One region of the Lysinibacillus sp. FSL K6-0232 genome, then DNA from elsewhere that is predicted to be linked to it. Evidence: riboswitches for the same ligand, from Rfam matches in the RefSeq annotation. Region 1 holds a riboswitch; each other region holds the start of a gene.
What was found. Region 1 has a riboswitch for S-adenosylmethionine ahead of MHB42_RS17785 (bifunctional homocysteine S-methyltransferase/methylenetetrahydrofolate reductase). Riboswitches for the same ligand answer to the same signal wherever they lie in the genome.
Positions count from the first base shown of each region.

Region 1 (3,286 bases):
TGCTACACTTTCGCACAGAAAATCGTTTTGTGCTGCTGCTGCGTTGCACTGCGCTTTCACAACAGAAAGAGGTATGTTTCAAAATCATTTGAAACATACCTCTTTTGCTAATTTTGTAAAGGGTTGAGCTTAATTTTGATGCAAAAAGGTTTATACTGTAGAGAGGAAGAACTAAAAATAGGGGCGGTTAATGATGAAAACAGTTGTTGTATTAGGCGGCGGTATTACAGGATTATGTACAATGCATTATTTGCAACGTCAGGTGAAGGAGAAACAGTTAGATGTTCGACTAGTGCTTGTTGAGAAAAATACATATTTAGGTGGTAAATTACACTCAGCGTATGAGCAAGGCTTTATTATGGAAACAGGTGCTGATTCCATTGTAGCCCGTCATAAAGGGGTAATGGAGCTTGTGCAGGAGCTTGATTTTGAAGAGCAATTAGTTTACAACGAAACAGGCATTTCCTATATTTATACAAACAATGAGCTTCATGCTATTCCAGCAGATTCTACATTTGGTATACCAATGAGTATCGAATCCCTTGAGCAAAGTACATTAATTTCAGAACAAGGTAAACAAGAGGCATTAAAGGACTTAGCATTACCAAATAGGGGCTTTACAAAGGAAAGCTCCATTGGAGAGTTTTTAACGTATTATTTAGGAGAGGAGCTTGTGCAAAACCAAATTGCGCCTGTGCTTGCTGGTGTTTATTCTGGCGATCTATACCAGCTTTCAATTGCCTCTACTTTGCCATACCTAATTGATTATAAAGATAATTATGGCAGTATTATTAAAGGCTTTGATGCAAATCGTGAGCAATTTATGCAAGCAGCTAACAAAAAATTTATATCGTTCCAAAATGGCTTGTCCTCCTTTATTAACCAGTTAGAGCAAACGTTAACGGATGTAGAAATTATAAAAGGCGTGGAAACGATAAGTATTCAAAAAAAGGAAAGTGACTATCTAATTTCCCTAGCGAATAATGCAAGCATTGTAGCGGACTATGCTGTTTTAGCGCTGCCAAATGAAGCCGTACAAAGTATCTTACAGGATAAAGCTTTAGATTACTATTTTGATCAATTTACAACTGCGTCAGCCATTACGATTTATTTAGGCTTTAATATACCAGATGCTCGATTGCCAGCAGATGGAACAGGCTATATTGTGTCACATAATTCGGATGTTGTATGTAATGCAGCGACTTGGACAAGCCGTAAATGGAAGCATACATCGAAGGATAGTAGATTACTTGTACGACTTTTTTATAAAAGCATTAATCCAGCGTATGAACAGCTACGTTTAATGACAGATAAGGAATTGGCAGCCATTGCTTTGGAGGATATTCGCAAAAGCTTGGGGATTGAGGAGCAGCCTACTGTTGTCAATGTAACAAAATGGATCGATCAAATGCCTAAATATGATTTAGCACATCGTGAGGCATTGCAAGGGCTGCAACAGGAGCTAGATAAAAATTATCCGAATTTAGCGATTGCAGGCTGCTCTTATTTTGGTGTAGGCATTGGTGCCTGTATTCAAAATGGGAAAAAGATTGGCGAGGAGCTTGCAGAGAAATTAGTTAAATTCTAAGACTTTAAGCGAAAAATTACTTTGTTCTGTGAAATAGTCTTGACTCAATCGCCTGTAAACGATATGATTCTTTTAATTATTTAAAAAATTCATACTTAATTCTTATCAAGAGAAGCTGAGGGACTGGCCCAATGAAGCTTCAGCAACCAACATTATGTCAGGTGCTAAATCCAGAAGACTCTTGTAGTCGAAGATGAGAAGGAACAACATTGACAAATCGTTAAAGCCTTCTTTTTATGAAAGAGGGCTTTTTCTTTTGAGATGATCGAAAACTTCCAATTATGTTGAAGCATAGTTGATAATGATAGAGTTAAGAAGGAAGAGAGGCAATTTTATGGGATTACTTGAAAGATTAAAAACACATGTATTGACGGCAGATGGTGCAATAGGGACGGTACTCTATGGCTACGGCTTAGAATATTGCCATGAGGAAATGAATATACAGAAGCCTGAATTAATTGAAAAGATTCATAGAGAATATATTGCAGCGGGTGCTGATGTGATTCAAACAAATACGTATGGAGCAAATGCTATTAAATTAGTTCGTTATGGATTAGAGTCACGTGTTCAGCAATTTAATGAAGCGGCCATCACAATTGCAAAACGAGCAGCGGCGGATGGCGGTCAATTTGTGCTAGGAACAATTGGTGGTATTCGTGGCATTCGTAAAAGTGATGCAACATTAGAGGAAATACTAGCAGCTGTCGAAGAGCAGGCAACAGTGTTACTGGCAGGGAATCCAGATGGTCTTTTACTTGAAACGTATTATGATTTTGAAGAGTTAACAGCGACATTAACAATGCTACGAGCAAAAACAGCTTTACCGATTATTGCACAAGTGTCAATGCATGAGCCAGGTGTGCTGCAAAATGGGCTTTCTTTAAATGAGGCATTGCATGATCTAGAGGCATTGGGTGCAGATGTGGTTGGTGTAAACTGCCGTTTAGGTCCGCATCATACAATTCAAGCATTTGAAGGCGTTGAGCTTCCTAAAAAGGCATTTATGTCAGCTTACCCAAATGCTTCGCTTCTTGATTTAGAGGATGGGCGTGTTGTTTATGAATCAGAGGCTGATTATTTTGGTCGAGCAGCTGTAGCGTTGCGTGATCAAGGCGTGCGTTTAATTGGAGGGTGCTGTGGTACAACGCCAAAACATATTGCAGCAGCTAAGAAATACTTAGAGGAGCTATCACCAGTTAGTGAAAAGCATGCAAAGCCAGTGAAAATTGAGGTTGTTCGTGAAGCAGAACCAGCTAAGCATGAATCTCTTTATGAAAAGGTCAAGCGTGAACGTTCTGTAATTGTAGAGCTAGATACACCAAGGCATTTAGAGATTGATGGCTTTATTGAGGGAGCGCAGCAATTATATAATGCTGGTGCTGATGTTGTGATGATGGCAGACAACTCACTAGCCTCTCCACGCATTAGTAATATTGCGATGGGTGCATTATTAAAGGAAACATATGGTGTACGTCCCCTTACACATATTACATGTCGAGACCGTAATTTAATTGGTCTTCAGTCACATTTAATGGGGCTTAATGCTTTAGGTATTCATGATGTGCTAGCTGTGACAGGTGACCCTACAAAAGTAGGCGATTTCCCAGGAGCAACAAGTGTTTATGATGTATCTTCAATGGAATTAATCCAATTAATTAAGCAGTTAAATGAAGGTGTTTCGTTCTCAGGCAAGCCCCT
Region 1 covers NZ_JBBOYW010000001.1:3,623,655-3,626,940, reverse strand. Annotated here, with positions in the region: gene hemG (protoporphyrinogen oxidase) at 194-1,588, shown strand; SAM riboswitch class I at 1,688-1,788, shown strand; gene MHB42_RS17785 (bifunctional homocysteine S-methyltransferase/methylenetetrahydrofolate reductase) at 1,923-3,286, shown strand, end outside.

Region 2 (3,286 bases), 660 kb from region 1:
GATAAAGAAGATATGGAACGCATCGTACGCGAATATGCCGAAAAAGGCCAGTATTATAAATCGCTTCAAAAATAGACTATTAAAAAAATAGCTCAGCTATTAAAAGCTGGGATACAGTGAGTTTAATCCTTAAAAAGCGCGAGAAATCAATGGTTACATTGATTTCTTGCGCTTCTTTCAGCTATCCCAGCTTTTCTATCACATAGTATATCATTATAATATTTAAATCACTTTATCGCTTTAGCTCAATAGTTTAACAAGAAGAGCTTGTGCGAGGAATCCTTGATAGCACGAAAGCTTTTATCTTTGTTTAAACTTCTACTAAAAAGCGGAAGCACAGGTATTGATCATGATAGAATTCTGCTATATTTGCTGCTGCACGTTCGATTCAAAAGTATTGATCAAATTAAGATAAACGTGCTTTTTCTCGTAATGCATCTGCTTTGTCTGTTTGCTCCCATGGTACATCTAAATCTGTACGGCCAAAGTGACCATATGCTGCAGTTTGTTTGTAAATTGGACGACGAAGGTCAAGCATTTTAATAATACCTGCTGGACGTAGATCAAATAGCTCACGCACCCATTCAACAATATAGCTTTCCTTCACCTTTCCTGTACCAAATGTATCGACAGCAATAGAAACAGGCTGAGCAACACCAATTGCATAAGCAAGCTGTACTTCAGCACGCTCTGCTAATCCTGCTGCTACAATATTTTTTGCTACATAGCGAGCTGCATAGGCTGCTGAACGATCTACCTTTGTTGCATCTTTCCCAGAGAATGCACCACCACCATGACGTGCATAGCCACCGTATGTATCTACGATGATTTTACGTCCTGTTAAGCCAGCATCTCCCTTAGGTCCACCAATCACGAAACGACCAGTTGGGTTGATGAAATATTTTGTGTTCGCATCTAATAATTCACTTGGTACAACTGGTGCAATCACAAATTCTTTTAAATCTGCTTGAATTTGCTCTAATGTTACCTCTTCATCATGCTGTGTTGAAATAACAATTGTATCAACTCGTACAGGTATATTATGCTCATCGTACTCTACTGTTACTTGTGTTTTACCATCAGGACGTAAATAAGCAAGCTCACCTGATTTACGCACTGCTGTTAAACGGCGTGCTAATTTATGAGCTAGGCTAATTGGTAATGGCATTAGCTCGGGTGTTTCATTACATGCATAACCAAACATTAAGCCTTGGTCACCTGCTCCGATTGCTTCAATATCGGCATCTGTCATCGAGCCTTCACGTGCCTCTAAAGCTTGGTCAACACCTTGTGCAATATCAGGTGATTGTTCACCAATTGCTACAAGCACCGCTAAATTTTCAGCATCAAAGCCATATTTACCACGTGTATAGCCAATTTCCGCTACAGTATCACGAACAATACCTTTAATATCAACATACGTAGAGGTTGTAATTTCTCCTGCTACTAATACTAAGCCTGTTGTAACGGTTGTTTCACATGCTACACGTGCATTTGGGTCTTCTGTCAAAATGGCATCTAAAATAGCATCCGAGATTTGGTCGCAAATTTTATCGGGATGCCCCTCTGTCACACTTTCTGATGTAAACAGTCGACGGTTTGTCATTTGGTTTTCCTCCTATTACTCTTACGAAAAGTAGTTGTGTATGAATACGGTACTCATTACCCATGTCAAGCCCGCTCTTAAGGATCGAACTCCAAGCCGTTGTTGTGTTGTTTTTATCGAAAACAGCTACTGCTTTTAACACGAGGATTTTGAAAGATCCGTCATTATAATAAGGAAAGAACTATATACATTGCTCTTTACATTGATTTTTAACAATAAAAAAAATCCTTTTCTCACGTTGTTTTACATGAGGAAAGGACTAATGACTTCGTAACCTTTCACTCTTATCGTTCAAGGGAATGTCCCTTGCATCAGGTTGGCACCAACGCATGTCGTGAAATGTTTCATGCAGGTTGCCGGGTTTCACAGGGCCTGACCCTCCACCAGCTCGGGATAAGAGTATCCGTTCAATAACCCATGTTACTGAAAAGGTTGACTATTGTCAAATATTTTCTAATCCTTGACGATTGTTTCACATTTTTGACGCAATAGCACTTCAAAAAATACAGTACAACAAGAATATTATTATTGTAAAACCTTTTATACATGGATGATGATGTAAATAAAAGCAAATTCATCCCTACAACATCCCATGCTTGTTGTGGTAACATATGTGTGACGCTATTTTCAAGCGCATTTGTAGTAGGATTGAAGGGATTCTACTCGAAAAACGTTATTTTTTGTCAGTTTGTTGAAAAATAATAAAAACTCGAAAATAATTTCTTAATTAGTATAGATTATTTAAGTAATTGTGTTATACTATTTTTGAAATTAAGAAAAAATCCCTCAGAATCAAGGGAATATTATAAAAAAGGATGGTATTTAATCGATGAATTCAGTAGAAATTACAAACGAACTGAAGGAATTATTAAACGGCGGAAATGTTCAAGTTCAACTTTCAGTACCACAGTTAGCAGAAAAAGCTACAGCTCGTGGTGAAGCAGTATTAACAGTAGATGGCGCAGTTCGTGCAGAAACTGGCAAATACACTGGTCGTTCACCTAAAGATAAATATACAGTAGAAGAAGAAAGCATAAAAGATCAAATTGACTGGGGAAAAGTCAATCAACCGATTTCTTCTGAAGTGTTCGATAACTTATATATTAAAGTTATAAAATATTTAAAAGAACGTGACGAATTATTTGTATTCAAAGGCTTCGCAGGTGCTGACAAAGATTCACAATTAAGTATTCAAGTTATTAATGAATATGCTTGGCACAATCTTTTCGCTCATCAATTATTTATCCGTCCAACTGAAGAAGAATTAGCTTCTCATGTTGCAGAGTTCACTGTTATCTCAGCTCCTAACTTTAAAGCAGACCCTGCCGTTGATGGTACAGCTTCAGAAACATTTATTATCGTATCACTTGAAAAGAAAGTGATTTTAATTGGTGGTACTGAATATGCTGGTGAGATGAAAAAATCTATTTTCGGTATTATGAACTACTTATTACCACAACAAGGCATCCTTTCTATGCATTGCTCAGCGAATGTTGGAGAAGCTGGTGATGTAGCATTATTCTTCGGTCTATCTGGTACTGGTAAAACAACATTATCTGCTGATCCAGAACGCAAATTAATCGGTGACGATGAGCATGGCTGGTCTGATAATGGTGTCTTCAACATTGAAGGTGGTTGCTATGCGAAAACAATCAATCTTTCTGCTGAAAAAGAACCAGA
Region 2 covers NZ_JBBOYW010000001.1:2,959,093-2,962,378, forward strand. Annotated here, with positions in the region: gene MHB42_RS14350 (gamma carbonic anhydrase) at 1-75, shown strand, start outside; gene metK (methionine adenosyltransferase) at 407-1,606, opposite strand; SAM riboswitch class I at 1,888-2,006, opposite strand; gene pckA (phosphoenolpyruvate carboxykinase (ATP)) at 2,436-3,286, shown strand, end outside.
Region 2: it holds a riboswitch for S-adenosylmethionine, as region 1 does, so the genes downstream of both, metK (methionine adenosyltransferase) here and MHB42_RS17785 (bifunctional homocysteine S-methyltransferase/methylenetetrahydrofolate reductase) in region 1, are expected to answer to the same signal.

Region 3 (3,286 bases), 1.5 Mb from region 1:
AATGAAATTAAGCCACCGCCACCTACAACAGAATCAATAAAGGCTGCTAAAAAACCAAAGGCAATTAATAAAAGAAGAATATGTATATCTATATCGAAAAACATGCTGACACCCCACTAAATTAGTTACTACTAGAATAGTAACTAATTTGATGAATGCTGTAAACCCTTCATTTTTTCGTTTATAATAAAGGCAATGGAGGGATTTGATGGAGGAATTAATCGTCCAATTAAAGGAGCTAGGCTTTACCGAATATGAAGCAAAGGCTTATACAGCCCTTGTCCAGCATAGCCATGTAAATGCCTATCAGGTTAGTAAAAATTCAGGAATACCCCGTGCTAGAATTTATGATATTTTAACAAGCCTTGTTGACAAGGGGATTGTGCTTAAGGAGGAAACAGCCGAGCAAACGATATATGCTGCACTGCCTGTCGCAGTTTTTTTACAGCAAATGCAGCAGCGTTGGCAGGCTAATTTTACATCCATTGGTACAAAGTTAGCTAGGCTAGAAGCAAAAGAGCAGGAAGCGGAGCATAAAGTCGTTATGTTAAAGGGCAAGGAGGCGATTATCAACTATTGTCAATCGCTGCTCCAAAATGCTAAGCAGAAGGTGCTATTATCAATGTGGGAGGATATGTATGAGGCGTTAGATGAAGCGATTCAAGAGGCAGCACAGCGTGTGCCTATCCATGGCATTACCTTCTATGTGGAAAACCCGATTGCTACATTGGATCAGCATCGCATGACACGCTATACAAAAAAAACATCTACACCGCATTGGTTTATTATGTCAGTGGATGGACAGCAAATGATTTATGGGCATGTACCATCCAATCAGGAAATTGCCTTTATTACAACGGACCCTGTGCATATTTATTTGCTGGAGGATTATATTTGGCATGATGTGCTGGTCAATCGCTTAATCAAGCGCGATGACCAAGCATTGGAGGAATGGATTACTAAAGAGCGACAAGCCTTTTTCCTCAACTAAAGCTCTAGCATATAAGCCAAGAAAAAAAGTGAAATCCCTTATTGCAAGAGATTTCACCTTTTCTTAGTAAAATACTTTGTCTACATTGTATTTGGAGCGGAAGACATTGATGGCATATGTTTCGTAAATTTCACGTTCCATTGGGTCTTCTATTTCATATACTTCAATTTTAAAAATTTCATCACGATGATTTTTCATTGGCGATACATTGTCTTCAAAGTGCTTTTTAATACGTTGGCGAATTTTGCGAGCTTTCCCGACAAATAATAGCTCATTTTTTTCATTATAAAATAAGAAAATGCCGCCTTTTTCGCGTGTGATTTTATGGAAGTCAATAAATCCATGGTAAGGTGTAATCGGCACATCACCAGGCTTTACATCTTGCTCACGCTGACGAATGACTACATCTGGTTTTGGAAATTCAATTTTAATCAAGTTTTTCACGTTCCTCTCTATCCCTAAAGCTATATGATAACATAATTACGGTATGCTTACCATAAAATTTCATCTAGAAAAAGTGATATACACAGCCTAGTATGGGGCAATAAAATAGGGAACATACAAATGAATCACAAAATATTCTATGAATTATTGCTATTCCTACTAGTTCATGCTACAATTCGATATAGTTAAATAAATCTTATCAAGAGAAGCTGAGGGATTTGGCCCGATGACGCTTCAGCAACCTCTAACAATTTGTTAGAAAGGTGCTAATTCCAGCAAAGGTACTCCTTTGAGAGATAAGAGTGGACGTGAAAAAATCCTTCTCATTCTATCTCGTATGGAATGAGGGGGATTTTTTAATTTGAAGCAGGCTTTACTGAAAAGAGAGAGGGGAATGCAAGATGCCAATTAATATTCCGAAAAACTTACCAGCTGGAGAACATTTACGTGAGGAAAAAATCTTCGTGATGGAAGAGGACCGCGCACGAACACAGCAAATTCGTCCGTTAAGTATATTAATTTTAAATTTAATGCCTGAAAAGGAAAAAACAGAGCTACAATTATTACGTTTACTAGGGAATACGCCGCTACAGGTTAATATTACCTTTTTAAATACAGCTACACATAAATCGAAAAATGTGAGTAAATCACATTTACAGCTATTTTACACAACGTTCTCACAAATTCGCCATCGCCGTTATGATGGCATGATTATTACAGGAGCGCCAGTCGAGAAAATGGAATTTGAGGATGTAAACTATTGGCAAGAAATAAAGGACATTATGGATTGGTCCAAAACGAATGTTACATCTGTTCTTCATATTTGTTGGGGGGCACAGGCGGCACTCTATCATCATTATGGTATTGGGAAATTTGAGCTTCCTGCTAAATGCTCGGGGGTTTATTCCCATGTTATTACTGATTTAACGGTTGATTTAGTGCGTGGCTTTAGCGATTTATTTACAGCACCGCATTCACGCCATACTTCTGTATCCATTGACGAGGTACGCAATCATCCTGATTTACGCTTGTTATCCTATTCGGAGGAGGCAGGTGTCTTTATCGTCCAATCGAAGGATAATAAAAATATTATGATTACAGGTCATTTAGAGTACGATGCGACAACATTGGCGGATGAATATCATCGCGATATAGCGAAGGGGCTTGATACGGCAGTGCCTGTCAACTATTTCCCAAATGATGACCCAGCACAAGCACCGATTAATACATGGCGTGCTCATACGCATTTATTGTTTTCAAACTGGCTGAACTACTATGTTTACCAAGAAACACCGTACGAATGGGACTTTGTGGATGAAATTGAATTCCATATTTAAGCCATTTAAAAAGTCTAATTTCCACGCAGAAATTAGACTTCTTCTTTTTTTTGTAACTTCGACTTGCGTATGACAGCGACAATAAGCATTATAATAGGTAGTAAAATCATTACAATAAATGATAAAATGGGCCAAATTTCATTATTGTAGTTATTGGAATGAACAATACTTGGATGAAGAATTTGCGATAGACCAATGACTATCAGGCCCATTGGCAAAATGAGTGGTCGATGATCCTTAATGTTCAACACTTGCGCAAGCCCGACAACACTTGTATAGAAGTACATAAATGAGCGAATATAAAGGGAGATAATCCACATAACAGCTATCAATACCTCAATACGTTCTAAAAAATAACCAATGGATATTCTTTGGGCAAGTGCATAGCTAGGGAAGGTTCGAGCGGTTGTACTATCTGGCCCTAAGACAAGTATGGACAGTGTAACCATTGTTGTTAATACAATGCCACCAATTATTGTACCAATATAAAAGCCCTTCTGCACAGAATGTTGGA
Region 3 covers NZ_JBBOYW010000001.1:2,105,347-2,108,632, reverse strand. Annotated here, with positions in the region: gene MHB42_RS10300 (TSUP family transporter) at 1-104, opposite strand, end outside; gene MHB42_RS10295 (TrmB family transcriptional regulator) at 209-991, shown strand; gene MHB42_RS10290 (nucleotide excision repair endonuclease) at 1,055-1,426, opposite strand; SAM riboswitch class I at 1,629-1,738, shown strand; gene metA (homoserine O-acetyltransferase MetA) at 1,837-2,772, shown strand; gene MHB42_RS10280 (GerAB/ArcD/ProY family transporter) at 2,805-3,286, opposite strand, start outside.
Region 3: it holds a riboswitch for S-adenosylmethionine, as region 1 does, so the genes downstream of both, metA (homoserine O-acetyltransferase MetA) here and MHB42_RS17785 (bifunctional homocysteine S-methyltransferase/methylenetetrahydrofolate reductase) in region 1, are expected to answer to the same signal.